One region of the Rossellomorea sp. GQ25 genome, then DNA from elsewhere that is predicted to be linked to it. Evidence: riboswitches for the same ligand, from Rfam matches in the RefSeq annotation. Region 1 holds a riboswitch; each other region holds the start of a gene.
What was found. Region 1 has a riboswitch for lysine ahead of lysA (diaminopimelate decarboxylase). Riboswitches for the same ligand answer to the same signal wherever they lie in the genome.
Positions count from the first base shown of each region.

Region 2: it holds a riboswitch for lysine, as region 1 does, so the genes downstream of both, AC6CIB_RS12835 (Na+/H+ antiporter NhaC family protein) here and lysA (diaminopimelate decarboxylase) in region 1, are expected to answer to the same signal.
Region 3: it holds a riboswitch for lysine, as region 1 does, so the genes downstream of both, AC6CIB_RS14670 (aspartate kinase) here and lysA (diaminopimelate decarboxylase) in region 1, are expected to answer to the same signal.

Region 1 covers NZ_JCAXEQ010000002.1:230,238-238,247, reverse strand. The annotation lists gene AC6CIB_RS06945 (helix-turn-helix domain-containing protein) at 1-498, shown strand, start outside; gene AC6CIB_RS06940 (sigma-70 family RNA polymerase sigma factor) at 855-1,391, shown strand; gene AC6CIB_RS06935 (DUF4179 domain-containing protein) at 1,372-2,772, shown strand; gene AC6CIB_RS06930 (DUF2935 domain-containing protein) at 2,827-3,615, opposite strand; lysine riboswitch at 3,767-3,943, shown strand; gene lysA (diaminopimelate decarboxylase) at 4,057-5,343, shown strand; gene AC6CIB_RS06920 (S8 family peptidase) at 6,305-8,010, shown strand, end outside.
Region 2 covers NZ_JCAXEQ010000003.1:404,779-412,788, reverse strand. The annotation lists gene AC6CIB_RS12850 (M23 family metallopeptidase) at 1-420, shown strand, start outside; gene AC6CIB_RS12845 (methionine/alanine import family NSS transporter small subunit) at 468-575, opposite strand; gene AC6CIB_RS12840 (sodium-dependent transporter) at 577-2,103, opposite strand; gene AC6CIB_RS12835 (Na+/H+ antiporter NhaC family protein) at 2,454-4,019, opposite strand; lysine riboswitch at 4,135-4,316, opposite strand; gene yunB (sporulation protein YunB) at 4,396-5,160, opposite strand; gene AC6CIB_RS12825 (HD-GYP domain-containing protein) at 5,220-6,332, opposite strand; gene AC6CIB_RS12820 (YunC family protein) at 7,051-7,353, opposite strand; gene AC6CIB_RS12815 (bifunctional metallophosphatase/5'-nucleotidase) at 7,410-8,010, opposite strand, start outside.
Region 3 covers NZ_JCAXEQ010000004.1:252,654-260,663, reverse strand. The annotation lists gene trxA (thioredoxin) at 1-143, shown strand, start outside; gene uvrC (excinuclease ABC subunit UvrC) at 595-2,364, shown strand; lysine riboswitch at 2,795-2,973, shown strand; gene AC6CIB_RS14670 (aspartate kinase) at 3,165-4,403, shown strand; gene AC6CIB_RS14665 (YslB family protein) at 4,499-4,936, opposite strand; gene AC6CIB_RS14660 (succinate dehydrogenase cytochrome b558 subunit) at 5,289-5,897, shown strand; gene sdhA (succinate dehydrogenase flavoprotein subunit) at 5,969-7,732, shown strand; gene sdhB (succinate dehydrogenase iron-sulfur subunit) at 7,732-8,010, shown strand, end outside.

The DNA.
Region 1 (8,010 bases):
AATCTGCAGGAGCTCGCGGCCATGACCGATGTCAGTACATTGACTTTGGGCAAGATCGAAAGGGGAGAGGCGAATCCATCTTTGACGATCATCTGGAAAATCGCGAACGGGCTCGCGATCCCCATCTCGGCCCTTCTCGTGGAAAAACAAGAAGTCCAGATCTCCCGGAAAAATGAAGGGAGCAAAGTGATCAGTGCCAATGAATCCTTGACCTTGGAACCGATGTTTACTTCCTCAGGCTATAGCTCATTGGAAACCCACAGGGCCTTCCTGAAACCGGACAGTGAGTACCGTGCCGACGCCCACCAGCCCGGGGTGATTGAATTTGTCACCGTCATGGAAGGGAGAGTACGTGTGAAGGTGCAGGATGACGTATTCGAGCTCGGTCAGTATGACTCGATCAAATTCCATGCAGATAAAGGCCATAGCTATATCAATATGGAATCAACAGAAGCGGTCCTCCACTTTGTGATGATTTATACAGGACGGGCAGATTGAAGCTTATCGCTGGGGATAAGCTTCTTTTTTAAGCGAAAAGCCTTACGATGGAGGTTAAAAAAGGTTATTTCAATCTTTCTTTGGCTTTTGGACCATTTTCATTCATACTTCGTGCCTGCTGACCCCATCCGATCTACTTAATTGCGTCGAAATCGTCCATGATTGCGTCATTTTCGAGGTGAATTGCGTCATTATCAAAAATAATTGCTTCGATTTTAAACTTAATGCGTCTCTTTTCATCATTTATGCGTCTTTTTGAAAAAAATGGTAGTCGCTCCCCTTGCCCACCCCATAAAAAAATTCCTTGAAACTTTTCCCACCCCACCCGACTCTAATAAATGACAGGAGGTTAATCAATGGATGTAAAACTCGTAAAAAAAGCAATCAAAGGGAATGAACAGGCATTTGAAAAGTTAATCCACTCAGAAAGCGAGAAGCTGTACCGGACGGCATTCCTGTATGTGAGAAATAAAGAAGATGCCCTGGACGTTGTGCAGGAGACGGTTTTTAAGGCATTTACGTCGATATCCCGGTTGAAGAATCCGGAGTATTTCAGTACCTGGCTGATCAAGATCCTGATACATACGGCATACAGCTATCTAAAAAAGCAAAGCAGACTTGTCCTGACGGGGGATGATTTTCTCGACAATGCCCTCATTACAGAAGAAACGGATGTAGAGGGGCGGATTGACTTGATCACGGCCATGGCATCCTTGAATCAGCACTATCAAACAGTCATTATCTTATTTTACTTCCAGGGTCAGTCGATCAAAATGATTTCCGAAACAATGGATACGCCTGAAGGGACGGTTAAGACGTATCTTCACCGTGCAAAAATGGACTTGAGAAAGCTGTTGGAAGGAGTGAATCAGTATGGACAGAAAATGGTTTGAGGGAGAAATGGATCACATCGAAGTACCGAAAGATGAGGTTTTTCAGGCGATTTCAACTGGAATCGAAAAGGGAAGAAAGCAAAAGGTCCGAAAAAAAACGGTTAAGGTAAGTGCAGCTTTCACTACGGCAGCAGCCTCCATGGTTCTCATATCAGGCTTCCTATTCGCGCCTGTGAACAATGCACTGGCTAAACTACCCGTACTTGGTGGGATTTATGAAAAAGTCGGGTCTGAGGTCGGAAAAGAACTCTATTCAAGCGATAAAGTCACCGAAGTCAATCAGGCTGCCACTTCCAACGATGTGGATGTGACGATTACAAGTACGTATTATGACGGAAACATCATCGGGGTCACCTTTAAAGCGAAAGGTGATAATTTATCCATTGAACATATGGATGAAGGAAACCGTCCGGTGAGCGGCTATAGCTATCACCTCTTCGACGGGAAGGATCAGAATCAATGGGGATCAGGAAGCTCAGGTCTAAAAAAAGATGGAGATGAATTCGTAGGTTCGATCGAGTTCTACCGGGATGGAAAGGAACCGCTGGAGGACTTCACACTTCCATTAACGTTCACCCATATGGCTGATGTAAATGGCACCTGGTCTTTTGACGTACCGGTGAAGCGGATTCCGTCTGAAACCATCGAAACAACCGCTAGGACAGAATCACCGGACGGGAAGTTCGAGCTGCAGATGACATCGGTGAAGAAGGGGAAAGCCACGACCACCCTGGAGTATACCTATACAGTAGAATCGGAGAAGGATTCATTAAATCTTATCGTGTTCGATGACCTGGGGAACCGGCTATCGAAGTCCGGTGCTGACATAATTGAAACAAAGAAAATAGATGGGAAGGTTCAAAAGACGGTCCGGGAGCTATTTAGGAGTAAACTCAGTGACAAGGCACGTTCGTTGAATGTCCAGGCAGATATGGAGCGTGCGGATGAAGATGCCATCAACTCATTAAAGGCTTCCCCTCCATTCCAGGTGAAGAGCCCTCGTTTCGGTTATCAGATCAGGGTTGAAGATATCCAAAACGCAAAAGGGAAGGTGACAGTTGATTTCACCATCGATCATATCAAAGAAAAACAATTTCGATATGACATTTTAGAGAACTTTGCTCAATTTGTTAAGTTGATCCCATCAAAAGATATTAAAAGAAATGTCAAGGATGAACTGGATTATAATGAGATGTTGAATCATATGCTCAGAAGTGCTAAAACGAAAACAGTGGATAAGGATACCCTCCGTTTTCAATCCACTTTTGCATTACCACAGGATGCCAACCTTGAGGACTACTCACTAATCGTCCCATTTGAGACATTAAGCATGAATGATAAGCCAGTCAACTTGAAACCTTTCGAAATAAAACTGGATTAAGAAAAATCCCCGGAATTTGAATTCCGGGGATTTTTTATGAATAGGGTTCAGGAACTAAAGCCGAGGCTTTGTAGGATCACAGTCAGGATCTTGCTGGCTGGTTGCTTCTGCGAGTTTCGTTAAGTAATAGCATTCTTCCCTCAGCATATGATCGGCCATTAAAGCGGCGAAGGTACCGAGTGCGGCCTTGCTTAATTCCAATTCTTCAATTTCATCCAAGAATCCCATAAACAGCTTCATCTCAAGTTTTACATCGTCATTGAACCGTTCGAGGGCAGGGAAGTGGCTCACTTCTGTCCGCAGGAATCCTGCCATTTCAACGGCCTTTAAGTAAAAGGCTTCAAAATCCGTTGTGAATTCATCACTTTGCTTCTTGATTTTTTTTTCAACTCGGTCCATATTGTCGGAGATGGCTCCAGCATGCCCCGCCGCATCTAACAGCCAGAGGAGGTGGTGGTGGAGCTCGTGGAAAATGGGCGGTTTTTCACCTTTGGTTAAGTACTTCAAAACGCGGAGGTATTCTTCGAGCTCATTCACCATATGATTTAGGAATGTGGGGCCAAGACCCATGCTGATATCCCCTGTTAAATGACGTGCAATCAGTTCAAGTTTGAATTTCCTGAAGCGGCGACTAACCTCTTCTGCCTGCCTGCTTAAAGAAATATCGGGATTTTTTTTCGAGCGTACCAGCAGTTGATCCCACTCCTCTTTAAACGTATTGGCGGCAGTGATGGATTCTTTTTCTTTTGGAGCCAGGGAGTCATGGATAAACCGGGCATGATCTCCAAGCACCTGCAGCCAAAAACCATGTTCAAATCGAGCGGCTTCTTGATAATTTGACATCTATTATCCTCCTAAAATAGTTTCCTTGTATATGTATTAAAAGAATGGTGAAAAAATGTCCTCCTGGTCGTCCATCGTAGGGAGACGAAAAAACATTGACAACCATTTCAAGAGGATGATATAGTAATTCCAATAAAATAATAGATCACTCTCTGATAATAGAGGCGCGAGTATGATGAGTACCTTCTTTGAGAATAATGGATTCTGAGATAAGAAGAGAAAGGCAGATCGCCGAAGCAGAAAATAGCCAATTCTATTTTTTGTTGGGCCAGCATTGAAGAAATGTTGGACTGTCACAATGAAAAAGTTGTGGAGAACTATTGAAGAGATGTTAATACATAATCTTCATCATGTCTCCGAATACTGATGATAAACCGTATGAGCATCGCTTCATACGGTTTTTTTGTGTTTTTTTAGAGAGAGTCAAAAGGAGTTTAGGATATGAGTACAGTTGATATGAATGTTCGTGGAGATCTTGAAATAGGGGGAATGAGCACGGGTGATCTGGTGGAAACCTATGGGACGCCATTAATGGTCTACGATGAAGGAATGATCCGTGAGAATGCCCGACTGTTCCGGAATGCATTCAAGGAAAGTGGTTTGCAGTACCAGGTCGCCTATGCGAGTAAAGCGTTTCTATGTAAAGAGATGGTACGACTTGCGGAACAAGAACATCTCTCCCTGGATGTCGTGTCCGGTGGGGAATTGTATACGGCACTGGAGGCGGGATTTCCCACTGAGCGCATTCATTTCCACGGGAACAACAAGTCGGAAGAGGAGCTCATCATGGCTCTTGAAGCTGAGATCGGCTGCTTTGTCGTCGATAGTTTCCTCGAGCTTGAGCTGCTTCATGACCTGGCCAAGGAACGCGAACAGCAGGTTCAAATCCTGATCAGGGTCACGCCTGGCGTGGAAGCCCATACCCATGAGTACATTACGACGGGACAGGAGGATTCGAAATTCGGATTCAGCATTTCCAATGGACAGGCGAATACAGCGATTCAACTTGCTATCCGCAAGCCGTACTTCTTATTACTCGGGTTGCATTCCCATATTGGTTCTCAGATTTTTGAACGGGAAGGGTTTGATCAGGCCATTCAAGTACTGGCTGATTTCCTTCAGCGAATCCGCATCGAGTATGATGTGACGATGCCGGTGCTGAATATAGGCGGAGGATTTGGTGTCCGGTACACGGAAGAAGACCAGCCCCTGCCGATTCCAATGTATGTGAAATCGATTACCGATAGTGTGAAGACCTATTTTGCAAAGAATGAATATCTGCTACCCGAAGTATGGGTAGAGCCGGGCCGAAGTATGGTGGCAGAAGCGGGAACCACCTTGTATAAAGTTGGTTCAAAGAAAATCATCCCTGATGTTCGCACATATGTAGCTATTGACGGGGGAATGACGGATAATATCCGTCCCGCCCTCTATCAGGCGAAATACCATGCGGTCCTGGCAAACCGACCACAAGAGGAATGCACGGAGCTTGTGAGTATCGCAGGAAAATGCTGCGAATCCGGTGACATGCTGATTTGGGATCTGATGCTTCCGCCGACGAATTATGGTGATATACTGGCGGTGTTCAGTACAGGAGCCTACGGGTATTCAATGGCGAGCAATTATAACCGTATTCCCCGTCCGGCGGTTGTGTTTGTAAAGGATGGGGAATCACGGATCGTAATTGAACGTGAATCGTATGCAGATTTAGTTCGGAATGACCGGTAAATAGGGAGGTCTTTCCTTTCAAATTGAAATTTAACTATCTGAATGACCATTATTCAGTATGGCATTTGGAGTGTGAAATTATCATCTTTACCCGATTTTCCAAAAGGTTTAAAGCTATTTTTGCTGAAGAAATGAACAAGCAAGCTCTTCTGTAGCATAAACTGCTCAAACAATCCCGCACAGGGGAAAGAGGGTTTCAGTCGATAAGTAAAGGGTTCGTATATTGGAATGGGTACTAATTCCCACCCTGAAAGTCCATACCCCAAACAACATCTGTATAAAAAGAATTCAAAGAAGGCTGCGTCTAATGAGATGCTGCCTTCTTCTTTTTTGTCTATTCTTAAACCCTCTTCCTAACGTTTTACAAGTAATGGATGAACCCAACTTTCAAAATGGTCTCCCCACTATTATTCTGTCTTCAAATAGGGAACAGGAATACGACTTTTTTAATATAATTTCATGGGACTTTAGGCAGGTTTAGATATGCTGGTTTGGATTGTATTCATCGCTCACCAAATAGTGATCTGAAACTTATCCAGACAGACTTTATACAACGGAATTATGTCCTTCAATTGCTCCCTTAAGTTGTTACAGAGTCAGAATGGCTCAACCCCTTCTTATATCTTTTTTCATAAATAAGTTGAATGGAATCCAATGGTCACTTTAAGACTAGTTCTTTACTCCTGAAAAATAACCCCAATTGAGAAATGGCTGTGCTGAGACTTACAATTTAATTAACCCCAGACCTACAAAACTACTCCTAGAGAAACAAGTTTGCATCCAGAGATAGGCAAACGACAATATAATTTGGGAGGTGACCTTTGACAGAATCTGAACCAAGTAGTCTATTTCTATATCTTAATTTTATAGGACTACATACCTTCTTTATTTTATCCTCAGCAAGAATCTACTCATATATGAATCAATTAACAAATGACTTTAACAGAATAGGAGAATGTTCATGAAAAAGCTTAACGTGAAACCACTTCTCGTTGGTTCGATTGCTGCGACGATGATTTCAGGTTCGATGTTCCAGGTAGATGCACTTGGTATCTCTTCCAACGGGAAGGAACTCGAGGAGTCTAAGGTTGATAAGAATGAAGCAATCAAAGGGGAACATACCATCACTCTCATCACTGGTGATGTGGTAAAGGTGTCGACCCTCCAAAATGGCAAACAAATGATCAATGTAGAGCCTGCTGAAAAGAATGGTGAAGGTGTCAGGGTCATGACCATCAAAGATGACACATTCGTATTCCCGAACTCTGCCATGCCTTATATGGCCGCAGGAAAAATGGATGAAGATTTATTTAATATTACGAAATTGATTGAGTACGGGTATGATGATAAGAATCAAGCGTCTGTACCTGTCATCGTAGAATACAAAGAAACAAAGGCTAAGGCTTTCTCAGCAACTCCGGCCCCAAAAGGATCCAAGAAAGTAAGAGACTTGGAAAGCATTAATGGAGCGGCCCTTTCTGCACAGAAAAAGCAGGCAGAAACATTCTGGAAAGATGTCACCGTTCAAAGTGAAAAGAAAGAAACGGAGAAAGCACCCCTATTTGAATACGGGGTCGATAAAATCTGGCTGGATGGCCGTGTAGAAGCAGCCCTTGATCAAAGTGTGCCGCAAATTGAAGCGGATGCCGCTTGGGAACAAGGCTATACAGGAGAAGGAGTCAAGGTGGCGGTTCTTGATACTGGAATCGACTCTGAGCACCCGGATATAACGGGTCAAATTGATGAAGCCGTAAGTTTTGTGCCTGATGAAGAAGTAAAGGATGTCAATGGTCACGGGACCCATGTTGCCTCCACCGTGCTTGGGACAGGTGCAGGTGATGGTAAACATAAAGGTGTCGCACCTGATGCCCGTTTATTGGTAGGGAAAGTTTTAAGTGACCAAGGATATGGGCAGGATTCCTGGATCATTGATGGAATGGAATGGGCTTCTGAGAATGCTAAAATTGTCAACATGAGTCTTGGAAGCGATATGCCGAGTGATGGAACAGATCCAATGGCAGAAGCGGTGAATAGATTGACAGATGAGAATGGAACCTTATTCGTCATTGCTGCCGGTAACAGAGGAGGGGAAGGTACGATTGGTTCCCCAGGAGCAGCAGATTCAGCATTGACAGTTGGGGCAGTGGATAAAGCGGATGAACTGGCGTATTTCTCATCAAAAGGTCCACGCTATGGAGATATGGGGCTAAAACCTGATTTATCTGCTCCTGGTGTAGGGATTGTAGCAGCTCGTTCTCAATATTCCGATGGAACCGGAGATTACAAAAGTTTAAATGGTACATCAATGGCGACTCCTCATGTTGCGGGTGCAGCTGCCATTTTAGCCGAAAAGCATCCTGATTGGGACGGCACTACATTAAAACAAGCTCTAATGAATACGACAAAGAAGCTAGATGGTTACCAACCTTATCATGTCGGTACAGGCAGGGTGGACATAGCAGCTGCCCTGGATTCACAAGTTAGAGCAACAGGATCGGTCTCATTCGGATTCTTTAAATGGCCTCATGATCAAGCATCTGCAGTAGAAAAGGTAGTGACCTATACAAATGATAGTGAGGAAGAAATCACTCTTGAACTGGAATCAACCTTTACAAATGCGGAGGGAGAAAAGGCGCCAAACGGTATGCTGACAGTCTCTGATCAAAC
Region 2 (8,010 bases), on a different contig from region 1:
AACACTTGGGGTGATGCCCGTGGTTGGGGAGGAAGACGTATTCACGAAGGGACGGACCTCTTTGCTGATTATGGTGTACCTGTAAGAGCGACATCGTATGGAATCATTGAGATGAAAGGATGGAACCGGTATGGAGGCTGGCGTATCGGGATACGTGACATTAATAATACGTATCATTATTTTGCCCACCTTAGTGGTTTCTCTAAAGATCTTCATATAGGTCAAGTGGTGGAACCGGGAATGGTTATTGGTGGTGTTGGGAGCACTGGATACGGACCCCCTGGAACATCAGGGAAATTCCCTCCCCATCTCCACTACGGAATGTACAAGGATAATGGTTTGACGGAATGGTCATTTGACCCTTACCCTCACTTACGAATGTGGGAACGGCAAGACAGAATCAAAAGCAAAAAACGTTAAAAAAGCAGACAATGGTTATCCCATCGTCTGCTTCATCTTTTTACTCTTTACACCTTTTTTTTGGATTTGGAAACAGCGTTCATGATACTAGCTGCTAATCCACCCCAGATGATGACTATTCCAACAATCATCATTGCAATCGCACTACCAGTCATGTTAGCCAACCTCCTTATAGCTTTCAGCTTCAGTTTTGGCATTCCAGCGTTTGAATGAGAAGGCAACACCTGCAAGAATTGCGAATCCTGCAACAAACCATCCGCTGTAAAGGATGAAGGCATCAGAGTAACCTCCATAGTTTCCAGTTTCAGTTTCAAATTCTCTTAATAAATTCATTTTGAATAAACCGAACATCATCCATCCAAGAACGATTGGTGTGATGACACCTAAGCATACTTTCCACCAGGCGCCAAGCTGAATATCCGAGATTCCATTAGCGTGAGATTGGAATGTACCTAACTTGCGCAGGAACCAGGCAATCACTACTACTTCAACTAATCCGACGAATGCTACACCAAACTGGTTGATAAAGTAATCTGCGGCATCCAGGAACAGTAATCCGCCCTGAGTGGCAAATAAGATTGAGATGATCGCAGAAAGACCCCCACCGAATAGAACGGCTTTCGTACGGGAAATTCCGAACTTTTCAGAAACCCCTGCTACATACGTCTCCGTAATCGAGATGAGTGATGACAGTCCCGCTAACACCAGGGAAGCAAAGAACAAGAATCCGAATAAACCGTTAAGAGCCGGGAATTCGTTAATGATTTGCGGGAATACCACAAATGCCAATCCAACTCCCCCGCTTACTACTTCCTGCACCCCAACACCTTGAGATTGAGCCATGAAGCCTAAAGCAGCAAATACTCCAATACCTGCAAGTAATTCGAACCCTGAGTTACTGAAACCTGTGATGAATGCATTATTTGTAATATCCGATTTCTTCGGAAGGTAACTGGAATACGTAATCATAATCGCAAATGCGATGGATAAGCTAAAGAAAATTTGTCCGTATGCCGCTACCCAAACACCAGGGTCAGCTATTTTGCTGAAATCCGGTTTGAAGAAAGCATCTAAACCATCCAATGCTCCAGGTAATGTTAAAGCGCGAACAACAATGATTAAGAATAAAATAACTAGTGCCGGAATAAAGATCTTATTCGCTACTTCGATTCCCTTCTTTACTCCTTTGAAAAGAATCCCCAATGTAATCACCCATACCAATACAAGTGGAATGAATACTCCAGGAACGATACTGCCTGTCTGACCAGGATCAACCGTAAGCTTCAAATAATCGTTGAATAAGAATGACTCCGTATCCTTCCCCCAACCTAAATTGAAAGAAAACACACTGTACGACATCGCCCATGCAATAATGACGGCATAATAGGTAGAAATGACAAATGCGATTAATACTTGCCACCAGCCAAGCCACTCTGATTTCCTATTAAGACGGAAATAAGATAGTGGTGCCGACCCACGGTATTTATGACCTAACGTAAATTCAAGCACTAATAATGGAATACCTGCTGTAAGAAGAGCAAATAAATAAGGAATAAAGAATGCTCCTCCACCATTTTCATACGCTACTGCTGGAAAACGCCAAATGTTTCCCAAACCGATTGCTGACCCGACAGCAGCTAGAATAAATCCTGCTCGTGTTCCAAACTGGGCACGATTCTCCATGTTGGTTCCCCCTAGTTCTTTCCAACTACCATTTTAAGGTATTTGAAATTTTTATATTTTCAGATTATTTATAATCTACAGTCAGTATAGCTAGTTCCAGAGCAATTGTCAAAGCTATTTTTAGATTTTGGAAAGAATTTTTTATTTGAAGACAGGTACTATTTCACTATATGAATTTTGTCGGAATATGAAGAATTGATGATTAGAAAGGTGGAGGTGGAAATCGAGTTTCTCGCTAAGGTTTTTGTAATAATCTTTAACTCTGGCTTATCGACATCCTGCAAAACTATTTTTTTATAACTATCAATATAAAAAACCAGAAGCTCATGAGCTCCTGGTTCTTCTTCATCTTATTGTTCTGAAACAGCTGGTTTTGCTTTTTCACCAAACAGAAAAGCGAATGCGACGATTAATATGATCACAACACCCAGACCGAACAGTGTGCTTCCAGTGAACCCTAATACAAGGTATCCAATTGAAGCAGCAACCGCTCCGATTAATGCATATGGAAGCTGTGTGAGAACGTGATCGATATGATTGCTTCCTGCTCCTGTAGAGGAAAGGATGGTTGTATCCGAGATTGGAGAACAATGATCTCCCAAAACAGATCCAGCTAAAACCGCTGCCATAGCAGGAAGTAAGATACTTACGTCTGTCGCTGCAGCAATTTCCCCGGCGATCGGAAGTAAGATTCCAAAAGATCCCCATGAAGTTCCCGTCGAGAATGCCATGATTCCGGCAACTAAGAACAAGATGACTGGAAGTGCCTGCATAGGTAAGCTTGATTGTTCAACCAGACCCGCAAGATACGTACCTGTTTGCAATTGATCGATCAATGTGACGATCGTCCAAGCGAAGATAAGGATGTAAACGGCTGGCAGCATGGATTTGATCCCTTCCACTACTGCTACTCCAACTGCTTTCCCTTCGATTCCTTTCAAGCTGACTTGACGAAGGAAGAAGATCAACGCCACGAGAAGCCCGAACAAGCCACCATATAATAATGATTTCGTTACATCTGTATTTTCAAAAACCGGCAGGATGTCAAATGATCCAACTGCTTGATATCCTGTCCAGAGCATCATTCCAATCGTGCCGATAACAAGAGCTACGATCGGCCAGACAAGATCACCTACCGATCCTTTCGAGCTGACAGGCAGATCATTTTTCAATTCGCCTGGAATCTCTTTTTCGGGATCATATAGGGCTCCCGTTTCAAGTGCTCTAACTTCATGCTCTTTCATCTTTCCAAAGTCCAAGCCTTTAGCAGCCACCATGATCACAAGCAGGACAGCTGCCCAGACATAAAGGTTCATTGGTATCATTTGAACGAAGGCTGAAAATGCTGTGTACTCTGTGATACTGTGTGCAGCCAGAATCGAACCGATAATACCGATAATGTACGCTCCCCAGCTTGAGATTGGTGAAACGACACAAATGGGTGCCGATGTCGAGTCAATGATATAGGCTAGTTTTGCACGTGAAATTTTGTGACGATCTGTAATGGGTCTCGAAACCTGGCCAACAGCAAGGGCGTTAAAATAGTCATCAATAAAAATTATGATACCTAAAACGGCTGCAAGAAGCTGCGCCCCTTTTCTCGTTTTCACACGTTTCATCGCCCATTCACCGAATGCGCGGCTACCGCCGGAAATGTTCACAAATGCTGTGATGACACCAAGAATGAGTAAGAAGAAAATAATATAGACATTCCAGGTGTTGAGTGCTCCATCGGCGACAAAGATGCCTTTAAAGGCGTCCCACATAAAGCTGAATGTTTTCGTAATTGAGAAATCTGCTAACAGAAAGGCAGACGCAACGATTCCTACTCCCAGTGAAAGTAGAACCCGTCTCGTAAGTATAACCATAAGAATGGCTAAAAGGGGTGGTAATAGTGAGTAAATCGTGTTTTCCATAATGTCCTCCTCCTATTTGATAGGGGGGAACCATCGTAGCATGACAGAGGATAATAAAAAAAGGCAACGATAGAGAAGCTATCATTACCTTAGTAAGTAATTTAAGTGCTCCATCACGATCTGTAGCTCCCCATTATAGAGATTCCCTATAATGACAGTGTTATCCTTCTTCAAGATAACCCCAGCAAATACACATTCGACATGCATATTTACTTCGGCAAAAGTTCCCTTTCATCTGTTCTCACAGTTGTCATTCTCAAACAGCTTACTCTTGAACTCTGCGCCTCTACCCCATCGGACTGATGATGTGGTGTGTTATAAAATTTTCTTTATTAATATATCAAACTATCATTCTTTTGACAACTTTTTTTCCTGACTAATTTGTGGGAATTTCAATAGAAGGACTGGATTCCCCTCCACCATTGTTATAAAACTGTGGTACATCCAGGTGAACGGTACCCATGGCAACCAGGATATCCTGCTTGATGGTCTCCGTTTTCGTTGCAAATGGAATGATGATCTGGACATTGACTTCAAGCTCGACAAACACTTTTACAACGGCATTATTAATCCCGAATTGCTCTACCGTAGTTTTAATATCAGAACGCACATCTCCGATCGAATGAAAGCGAATCGGTACTTTTGGACCAAGGTTACCGAGTAACACGTTGTTGGTCGCCTGACCAAGAGGGACCGAGTAAGTGATGCCCTTCGCTGCTTTAGACTTTCCTTCATCGATTTCCACTTCGGTAATAAATTCAAGGTTTTCTAAATTTCCCTCCTCTGCTTCTTGTAGGTTTTGCTGAACTAAGTTGGTGATTTCTGCCTGAACCCGGTTGATGGTCTGAGTATTATATTTAAATGAAACAATGTCGCCTTCTGTATTCTTCACTTCTTCCGTTATATCCGAAATATCAAGAACATCAGCAATTTTTTTGTTTATCGCTTTATTGATAACCAACGTACCGATCCTGCTGGTTTGAGTTTCAGCATAAGCAAGCAGTGTCGGTTTCAAACCTTTGTTAATGATCCACAATCCGAATCCAGTCGAAATCATAAAGAATAGAATCGTGATGATCATCACATATCGAAAAGGCAGCGGCCCTCCTCTTCGGGGTTTGTATGTTTTAAACTTTGACAAAAAAATCCCCCCTTACAAGCTATTTGTATGCAAAGTAAGAGGGGTTTAACGCAAAAAATTTATTTAATTTTAAGAGTTTGGGGTTCATAATCCGGATCAAATCCCGTAATCACCTTATCTAATTCCGTACTTAAATCCATGGCATAAGGAGTTTGTATTTCCTGTCCATCTTCTTCGATGATCCGAATCACCGGTCGATCCGTTACACCTTTATTTTGATCGGTCACAATTCCTTTTCGGCCATCATTCAGCTCGACCACCATCCCGTTCGGATAAATGGCCACAGAAGATCTGAAGGCTTCAATTACATTTGTATCAAACAGAGTACCGCTTCCTGCATATAATACCTCCAGCGCTTGATGTGGAAGCATGGCTTTCCGGTATACACGATTTGAAGTCATGGCGTCAAATACATCGGCCACCGCTATGATTTTTGCAAAGGGATGGATATCCTCACCTTTGATTCCTCGTGGATAACCAGAACCATCAAGCCTCTCATGGTGCTGGTACGCGCAGTGAGCAATGATCAGGGACACAGAATGAAGCTGTCGCAAAATCTCAAAACCGTGTTCTGAATGCTTCTTGATTTCACAAAATTCGTCTTCTGTCAGCTTTCCTGGTTTCAGAAGAATTTCCTCCGGCACAAGCATCTTACCGATATCATGCAAAATTGCTCCCACGCCTAACTGCTCGAGCTGTTTAGTAGACAGTTTAAGTTCCAGGCCTATGGATAACGTATACAAAGTCACATTAAATGAATGATGAAAAATATAGGAGTCATATGTGAAAACATCCGTCAAAATGGTTAGGAGATCATGATTCGCCTTTACTTCAGACAAGACTACATCAATCACCTGCTTCAATTGCTTAGCACTATCTTCAATCACGAGCACACCAGGTGGCGCTTTCGATGCGCTTAGTTGATTAAAGGCCATCTCAATATTGTTTACAGCTTGCTGTCTCACCTTACTCGAAACAGTTCCCTTTACATGAATTCCCCTCGAAAGGGAGTCTTCAATATAGACATACTGAATACTAAGCTCCTGCAATCTGGAAATCATGCGGTCTGTAATCGGAACGTTATCATGAATTAAAGCTTGACCTCTCATATTATATACGGTTGTAGCTAGAACCATGCCCGGTTTCAAAGCCCTAGTTGATATAAGCCTCATAGAATTCTCCTATGTAATTCTTTCATTTTTCGACAAAATTTCCTAGTATCTCCATTATAAAGGATAAAAACGTTCTTGCAAGATGTATTTCCTGATATAGTGTTAATTATTCATGAAAGAATATGGCTCTTTCGTAAACATTGTGGCTTTTTTACAGAAGAAAGCAGTAGTTGAATTTCCGCTACAGGATGCTCGCTTTCCGCGAGGCGGGCGGTGAGCCTCCTCGTCGCTGCGCTCCTGCGGGGTCTCACCTGTCCCGCTTCTCCCGCAGGAGTCGAGCACCTTCCGCTCCAATCAACTTTCTCAGCATGTTTTCTTATAAAAAGTTTTTTTGAATTGCCACCTCTTTAAAAGAGACCATTGGTCAATTTCCACTTGTGTAATAGAAATTCTGTTTTCTTTAGATTGTCTTTTGTTACCTTTAAGACTGTCATGAAATTTTTTTATAGATGATGAGGGGAACTGCGTAGACTCCTGCGGAAGCACGGGCGTGCCGAGACCACGTTCGGCTAAGCTGAGGAGGCTCAGCCGAACGCTAGCTGCAAGCAGAGCGGTTCTCCTCACCATCCAGCACACGCTTGTTGACAGAGCTTCTGGCAGATCTTATGTTACAAAACAACAATCTTTTGCGAAAAGAGCCAAGAATATAAAGCGAATGGTGATATTCACCCAACAAAAAACCAGTGCTCTCAAAAAAGCAACTGGTCCTTCTTAACACTTATATCATTTTCAACAATGCATCCCGGCCGATCATGCCTGGCGTGATGCCGCGATTTTCTGCCTCATAGGTGATGGATTCCAGAGGGGCATCCAGGAGCTGATCGATGGTTTTTACACCGACAGCTCTTCCTGCAATGATTCCTCTGTCTTTCAACTTCTCATTTAGTAACGCTACGTCCAGTGCTCCACACATTATATATCCTATATCACTCGTCACAACGAGGAGATTGGTTTTGGGCAGTTCAACAGAAATCGCTAAAAAGGTATGTCCCTGAATGGTAATCGGAGATACATTCATCATGTGTCATCGCTCCTTTCCCTCATATGTATGACGTGAGGATGGAAACGGTGATACATTTACTGCTTTAATTTCCACTGGAGGATGTCTCGTAAAAACTCAGGCATAAAGTATTTTTTTTCAAGTCTTTGAAGGTCTGGAAAGAAGTGGCCAAACGTGAACATATCAGGTAAGGCAAGCTTGTACATCTTCTTTGAATCAATCGGATTGTGATCGATTAAGATTTCATGACCTTTGAATTGAATATTTGCATATACAAACCGGCCCATCACCTTGCCTCTAAACCCTAGTCCTTTTACTTGAATATGCGGCCATTCCTCATTAAATGTTTGTTTAACGATTTCCTTCAGCTCTGCCCCCTTCATCTCGATAAGACATGGATTGATGGGATGAGGCAAAATCCGGTGCAGATCCTGTTTCGTCACTGCCCCCTCATTCAGTCCATCAATGAGTAGGCCAGAATTGAGGAAGGCACAATCAGCCTCGCACCATTCAGCAAGAGCATCACATAACACATTCGGAAGTGGGGAAGGATTAAACCAATCCACTTGTAGGGGGTTGGCAAGTTCGGTTACTTTTTCCCCTAACAAATCCTCCCCCTCTTGATACCACACGAGATTTTCCAGTTTTTCCTTTTCGACAGGGGGAAGTTCCTGCTGT
Region 3 (8,010 bases), on a different contig from region 1:
ATGAAAACCAGGAAACAGCAGGTAAATACGGGGTTATGAGTATCCCGACTTTAGTTGTCCTTAAAGACGGTGAAGTTGTTGATAAAGTAATCGGATTCCAACCTAAGGAAGCACTTGCTGAACTATTAAACAAACACGTATAAGATAATCTTTTATACACCGGGGCTCGATTTGTGAGCCCCGGTTTTATATTGTATTAAAATATCTATCAGACAGCTAGATCCTGGTTAATCAGCCCTGATACTTGTTGTCTTTGACCAAGCCGCCTCACTCTATGGCAATCAAAAAAATCAGATCGTATGAAAAATATAAATGCTTAACCCATTAAACCAACTTCTGATTGGAATCCATTCATTGAAAGCCTTACAATAGGCTAAGAAGGAATTTCAGACTGAGTTGGTTTTTTATTTGGAGAGAAAAATTAAAAGTGATTAAAATTAAAGGTGAACGGTCTTTTACCACACTGAATTTCCTCAAGCTACCAGTGTGCTTAAACAGAAAAAGTCTAATCATTTCTCATTTACAGGAGTGATTCGATCCTGTTCATTCAACCATCACCGTCTATAAATGGGCAGACAAGAGAGGAGAGAGACGATGAACCCTACCATTACAAATAAATTAGCTCTATTACCGGATCAACCGGGATGTTATTTGATGAAAGACAGACAAGGTACGATTATTTATGTGGGTAAAGCAAAAGTATTGAAGAATCGTGTGCGCTCTTATTTTACCGGTTCTCATGATGCCAAGACTCAACGGTTGGTAGGTGAAATTGAGGACTTCGAGTACATCATGACCTCTTCTGATTTGGAAGCCCTTGTGCTTGAAATGAACCTGATCAAAAAATATGACCCTAAATACAATGTCATGTTAAAGGATGATAAAAGCTATCCGTTTATCAAATTAACGAACGAGAGGCACCCAAGACTTATTACGACCCGCAAAGTCCAAAGAGGGAAAGGCCGATACTTTGGTCCGTATCCCAACGCAGGAGCCGCTAATGAAACGAAAAAACTTCTGGATCGTTTGTATCCGTTACGAAAATGCACTACCCTTCCTGATAGAGCCTGCTTGTATTATCATATGGGTCAATGTCTGGCTCCTTGTATCAAAGAAGTAAGCAAAGACACATATAGAGAAATGACTGACGAAATTTCCAAGTTCCTGAATGGCGGATACAAAGATATCAAGAATCAATTAACGGTGAAAATGAAGGAAGCAGCAGAGAATCTGGAATTTGAGAGAGCGAAGGAATTTCGTGATCAAATCCTTCACATTGAGGCGACAATGGAAAAGCAAAAGATGACCATGACCGATTTCACTGATCGGGATGTGTTCGGATATTCCGTAGATAAAGGCTGGATGTGTGTACAAGTATTCTTTGTGCGTCAAGGAAAGCTCATTGAACGGGATGTGTCACTCTTCCCTCTCTACAATGAACCCGAGGACGAATTTCTGACTTTCTTAGGTCAGTTTTATTCGAAATCCAATCATTTTAAGCCAAAGGAACTATTTTTGCCAGAGGAGATTGATGAAGAACTGGCTGCTAAGCTGATAGAGGTGAAAATCACCAAGCCTAAACGGGGAAAGAAGAAAGAGTTGGTCAAGCTTGCCGAGAAAAATGCGAAGCAGGCGCTTGAAGAAAAATTCGCTCTGATTGAAAGAGATGAAGAACGGACGATTAAGGCGATAGAACGTCTTGGGGAGCATATGGGCATTTATACTCCTTTCCGGATCGAAGCATTTGATAACTCGAATATTCAAGGTTCGGACCCTGTGTCTGCGATGATCGTATTCCTTGACGGGAAACCGGCGAAGAAAGAGTATCGAAAGTATAAGATTAAAACCGTGAGAGGCCCTGATGATTATGATTCCATGAGGGAGGTCGTTCGCAGACGGTATACGAGAGTTTTAAAAGATGGTCTTCCTTTACCGGATCTCATTATCATCGATGGGGGAAAAGGGCAGATTGAAGCGGCGAGGGATGTCATTGAGAATGAGTTGGGGTTGGATATCCCGCTTGGCGGCCTTGCGAAAGACGATAAGCATCAGACGTCGGAACTGCTGTATGGGAATCCCTTGCAAATTGTTCCTCTTGAAAAGAGAAGCCAGGAATTTTACTTGCTGCAGCGGATCCAGGATGAAGTCCACCGATTTGCCATTACGTTCCACAGACAGCTTAGAGGAAAGAGCGCCTTCCAGTCGACTCTTGATGACATTGATGGGATTGGTCCGAAACGAAAGAAACAGCTATTAAAACACTTCGGCTCCATGAAGAAGATCAAGGAAGCAACGGTTGAGGAATTTATTGAGATAGGGATTCCAGAAGCTGTTGCTAAGGTATTGGTGGAGAAGTTGAAATAGGGGATGTTAGAAACAGTAAATGCAGTTGATTATGATAGTTGATTGGAGTGGAAGGTGCTCGACTCCTGCGGGAATAGCGGGAAAGTACGAAAAGCCGAGGGGCTTTGCCTAGGGGCGACAAGCATAAGACGAGTCTGCCGGAAAGGCGCTCTTTGCCTTTTTGGCAGACTTGGCTTATGACCTCGAGCCCCTAAGCCCCGTAGCTGGACAGTTGAGACCCCGCAGGGCGAAGCCCGAGGAGGCTCAACTCACGCCCCGCGGAAAGCGAGCACCTGGAGCGGAAATCAACCACTAATCGCTCCTACAAAATAGCAACAGAATTTACGACGTGAAACAATAATTAAAATGAATTTAATTTGGAAATGTGCATTGAATCACAAATTCTTATGTGCTATAATTAACGAAAATTTATAACATTATCACTTTTTAAAGTGGTGATAGAGGTGCGAGCTTCAAAAGTACAGGTAAAGAGGAGTATGAGCTCTGTTGAGATGCCTGGAAAGGGGAGATTCGCCGAAGTGGTTTTGGTCTCATGCTGATTCCGCTGGTTCTACGTTTAAGAAATGTAGGATTGTCAAGATGATTCAATCTTGGAGAGCTATCTCACAATGCCCATGAACCTATTTTGTATGTTCTGCTGTATGTTCATAAAGCAATGAGATATTATTCTCATTGCTTTTTTTATTATCCAGCGCAGGTGATGAACCTGTTCCATGAACGTTTAGGATGATTGTGATTGTACTCTTCACCATCAAAAAATGAGTCGTAACGATGCACTCAATGAGAAAGAGGGAGAAGCTGTGAGTATTATTGTTCAAAAATTCGGTGGGACTTCAGTAGGTTCTGTAGAAAGAATTCAAAATGTTGCGTCAAGAATCGCAGAAGAAAAAGAAAGAGGAAATGATGTTGTGGTCGTGGTATCTGCCATGGGGAAAACCACGGATACACTTGTTGGTTTGGCAAGGGAAATTACATCACAACCGAGTAAGAGAGAAATGGATATGCTTCTATCTACAGGAGAGCAAGTCACCATTTCACTCCTCACGATGGCCCTGATTCAATCCGGACACGATGCCATCTCATTCACAGGCTGGCAGGCCGGGATCGAGACGGAATCCGTTCACAGCAATGCGAGGATCACCAATATTCATACTGAAAAGATGTTGAGTCACCTTCAATCGGGAAGAGTTGTGATCGTAGCAGGATTCCAAGGGATGACAGAAGCGGGGGAAATTACAACTCTCGGTCGTGGTGGATCGGATACAACCGCCGTTGCGATTGCAGCTGCCCTGAAAGCAGAGCGCTGTGATATTTATACAGATGTAGACGGGGTGTATACGACGGACCCGCGTTATATTAAAGGAGCAAGAAAGTTACCGTCCATTTCCTATGATGAAATGTTGGAACTGGCTAATTTAGGGGCTGGAGTCCTGCATCCACGGGCAGTGGAATTTGCCAAGAACTATCAAATTCCGTTAGAGGTCAGATCCAGTATTGAAAAAGTTGAAGGAACGTATATTGAGGAGGAAGCAAGCATGGAACAAAACCTGATTGTGAGAGGCGTAGCATTTGAAGGTGAAATAACGCGTGTAACTGTATTTGGACTAGGGAACGCATTAACGGGACTATCTTCTGTGTTTACCACTTTAGCCAAAAATCATCTGAATGTAGATATTATTATTCAAAGCCAGACCGATCAGAATATGACCAATTTATCATTCTCTATTAAAGAACAAGACCTGGAGGAAACCCTTGTCGTTCTGGAACGAAACAAAGAGCAATTAGGATTCACCCATGTTGAACATGAAAGTGAGCTTGCAAAAGTATCGATCGTTGGCTCTGGTATGATCTCAAATCCAGGTGTGGCAGCGGAAATGTTCGAAGTGTTAGCTCAAAATGATATCGTGGTGAAAATGGTCAGCACGTCTGAAATCAAAGTATCTGCAGTCGTAGACGAGAAAAATATGCAAAAAGCAGCAGGCGTCCTACATACCGCATTTAACCTGGACGCGGTGAAGATGGAAGAAGTCACGTTATAATACCCAGTAGCAGAGAGCGGGACAAGTGAAAAAGGGTTGCCCCATCAATTGAAGGGCAACCCTTAATTAGAGTATGAAAGGGATGTCGGTAAGGACTATTCTACTTTATCTTTCTCGTCCCATCTTACAATCACTTTCACTGAATGACTCCGTTTATGTAGTTCGTCGGCAGCTTCTGCCACACATTTCTTTTGTAACTGTACTTGTTCGGCTAGAAAGCCCGTTTCCAGTTTGAATGTTACATCCGACTTTAAGGCAACGCGTCGTTCTATCACCGGTCCGCTTATTTCAAAGGTCATCTCATTCTTTTTTTGTTCCAGAAGTGCAAGAGTTCCCCAGCCGGCTTCAGCGAAAAACGATATCAGTTCCTCTGATGACTGAAGGGGGAATTTCCGAGAGAGTTGTTTTCCACCCCAGTATAAAATATCGGGTGTATGCTTTCCTAAAATTTCTGGAATCAATATGTCACGTAACATTTCATATCCGAAGATTGGAACGGACAGTTGATGTACTTCTTCTTTTTTCTGTTCCAAGTAAATCCCCTCTTTCTATAAAACTATTATATACATGAAAAGGGGATTTATCATCCCATACCTCGAAAAAATGACCTTGGGATATTTTGGTGATATAACTTTTATTTGATATTTATTTGAATTTTCGAACATTTAACCAGACAATACCTCACCTTTTCTGTTATCAATATATTGAAAATATTTTTGCGGTATTGTCGAATTTATGTATACGTTTTCTTGACGCTTCCACTCCTTGGGAGTAAAATGAACATGTCACATTATTGTTACAATATAAAATATGTATCGTCGTCTAGTCATTCTTAAAAATGCATTAGAAAACGAATTCATATTTTATCATTAAGGGGGGTAAATCATGGCTGGAAATCGAGAATTTAATTATCGCAGGCTTCATTCATTGCTAGGTGTTATTCCAGTTGGATTATTTTTAACACAACATTTAGTCGTGAACCATTTTGCCACTGGTGGGGAAGAATCATTTAACCAGGCGGCACACTTCATGGAAAGTCTACCTTTCCGTTATTTCCTTGAAATTTTTATCATCTTCCTTCCATTGTATTTCCATGCAATCTACGGAATTTACATTGCATTCACTTCTAAGAACAATGCAAGTAAGTTTGGTTATTTCCGTAACTGGATGTTTTTACTTCAACGTGTGTCTGGAGTAATCACATTTATTTTTGTTACTTGGCATGTATGGGAAACAAGAGTAGCAGCAGCATTTGGGGCTGAAGTGAACTTTCAAATGATGGAAAACATCTTATCTAATCCATTTATGCTAGGGTTTTATGTGCTGGGTGTTCTTTCAACGATCTTCCACTTTGCGAATGGTTTATGGTCATTCTGCGTGAGCTGGGGAATTACAGTTTCACCTCGTTCTCAATTAATTGCTACATATGTTACGATCGGAATCTTTGTAGCGTTATCGGTTGTCGGTATGCGTGCAATTTTTGCCTTCGTATAAGAAGAAATAGATACGAGTCTAATAGATTAAATAAATGCTCTGAAGTATGGTAGGAAAAGGAGTGAGTCACGATGAGTAAAGGCAAAATCATCGTTGTCGGTGGCGGTTTAGCCGGCCTGATGGCCACAATTAAAGCAGCAGAAAAAGGAACGCAAGTAGATTTATTCTCACTGGTACCCGTTAAGCGTTCTCACTCTGTATGTGCACAAGGTGGTATTAACGGAGCCGTTAATACCAAGGGAGAAGGAGATTCTCCTTGGGAACATTTTGATGATACAGTATATGGTGGGGATTTCTTAGCGAACCAACCGCCTGTTAAAGCAATGACTGAAGCGGCACCGGGGATTATTCATTTACTTGATCGTATGGGAGTAATGTTTAATCGTACACCGGAAGGATTACTGGATTTCCGTCGTTTCGGTGGAACGCAGCATCATAGAACAGCTTTCGCTGGAGCTACGACTGGTCAACAATTATTGTATGCGTTGGACGAGCAGGTTCGTCGTCATGAAGTAGCAGGGCTAGTGAATAAGTTCGAAGGTTGGGAATTCCTTGGCGTTGTGGTGGATGATGAAGGAGTGGCAAGAGGAATCGTTGCTCAAAACCTTCAAACGATGGAAATTAAATCGTTCGCAGCTGATGCAGTCATCATGGCAACAGGAGGACCTGGAATTATCTTCGGTAAATCCACCAACTCTGTTATCAATACAGGTTCAGCAGCATCGATCGTATATCAACAAGGTGCTTACTATGCAAATGGTGAGTTCATTCAAATTCACCCGACAGCCATTCCAGGGGACGATAAGCTTCGTCTCATGAGTGAATCGGCCCGTGGTGAAGGTGGACGAGTCTGGACATATAAAGATGGAAAGCCGTGGTACTTCCTTGAAGAGAAGTATCCTGCATACGGAAACCTTGTACCCCGTGATATCGCAACACGTGAAATCTTTGATGTGTGCGTAAATCAAAAGCTTGGTATTAACGGTGAAAACATGGTTTACCTGGATCTATCTCATAAAGATTCAAAAGAGCTTGATATTAAGCTTGGCGGAATCATCGAAATCTATGAGAAGTTCATGGGTGATGACCCACGTAAAGTACCAATGAAAATCTTCCCTGCGGTTCACTATTCAATGGGTGGACTATGGGTAGATTATGATCAAATGACCAATATCCCTGGTTTATTCGCTGCTGGTGAGTGTGATTATTCTCAGCACGGAGGTAACCGTTTAGGAGCGAACTCATTACTATCCGCTATATATGGTGGTATGGTTGCAGGTCCTAATGCTATTAAATATATTGCAGGGCTTGAGAAAACAGTTGAATCCGTCCCTTCTTCTCTTTTCGATCGTTATGTAAAACAGGAAGAAGAAAAATGGAACAACATCATGTCCATGAATGGTACTGAGAACGCCTATGTCATTCATAAAGAACTTGGTGAGTGGATGACGGATAACGTGACCGTTGTACGTCATAACGATAAGCTGAAACAGACAGATGAAAAGATCCAGGAATTAATGGAACGTTACCAAAACATCAATATCAATGACACGGCTAAATGGAGCAACCAAGGGGCAACATTCACCCGTCAATTGTGGAACATGCTGCAACTGGCACGTGTTATTACAATCGGTGCTTTAAATCGTAACGAGAGCCGTGGAGCTCACTATAAACCTGACTTCCCTGAACGTAATGATGAAGAATTCCTGAAAACAACGATGGCTAAATACAATGCTTCAACGAATTCACCTGAATTCCATTACGAGGAAGTAGATACTTCACTGATTGCACCACGTAAGCGTGACTATTCTAAGAAAAAAGGGGGGAATAAATGATGAGTGAAAACAAAAGAGTCCGTTTTATCATAACTCGTCAAGAAAGCCCGGAAACAGCCCCTTTCCAAGAAGAGTTCGAGCTTGATTACCGTCCGAATATGAACGTTATTTCTGCACTGATGGAAATTCGTCGTAATCCGGTCAATGCAAAAGGGGAACAAACTACTCCGATCAACTGGGATATGAACTGTTTGGAAGAAGTATGTGGAGCTTGTTCAATGGTGATCAACGGGAAACCAAGACAGTCTTGTACCGCTTTAGTTGATCAATTAGAACAA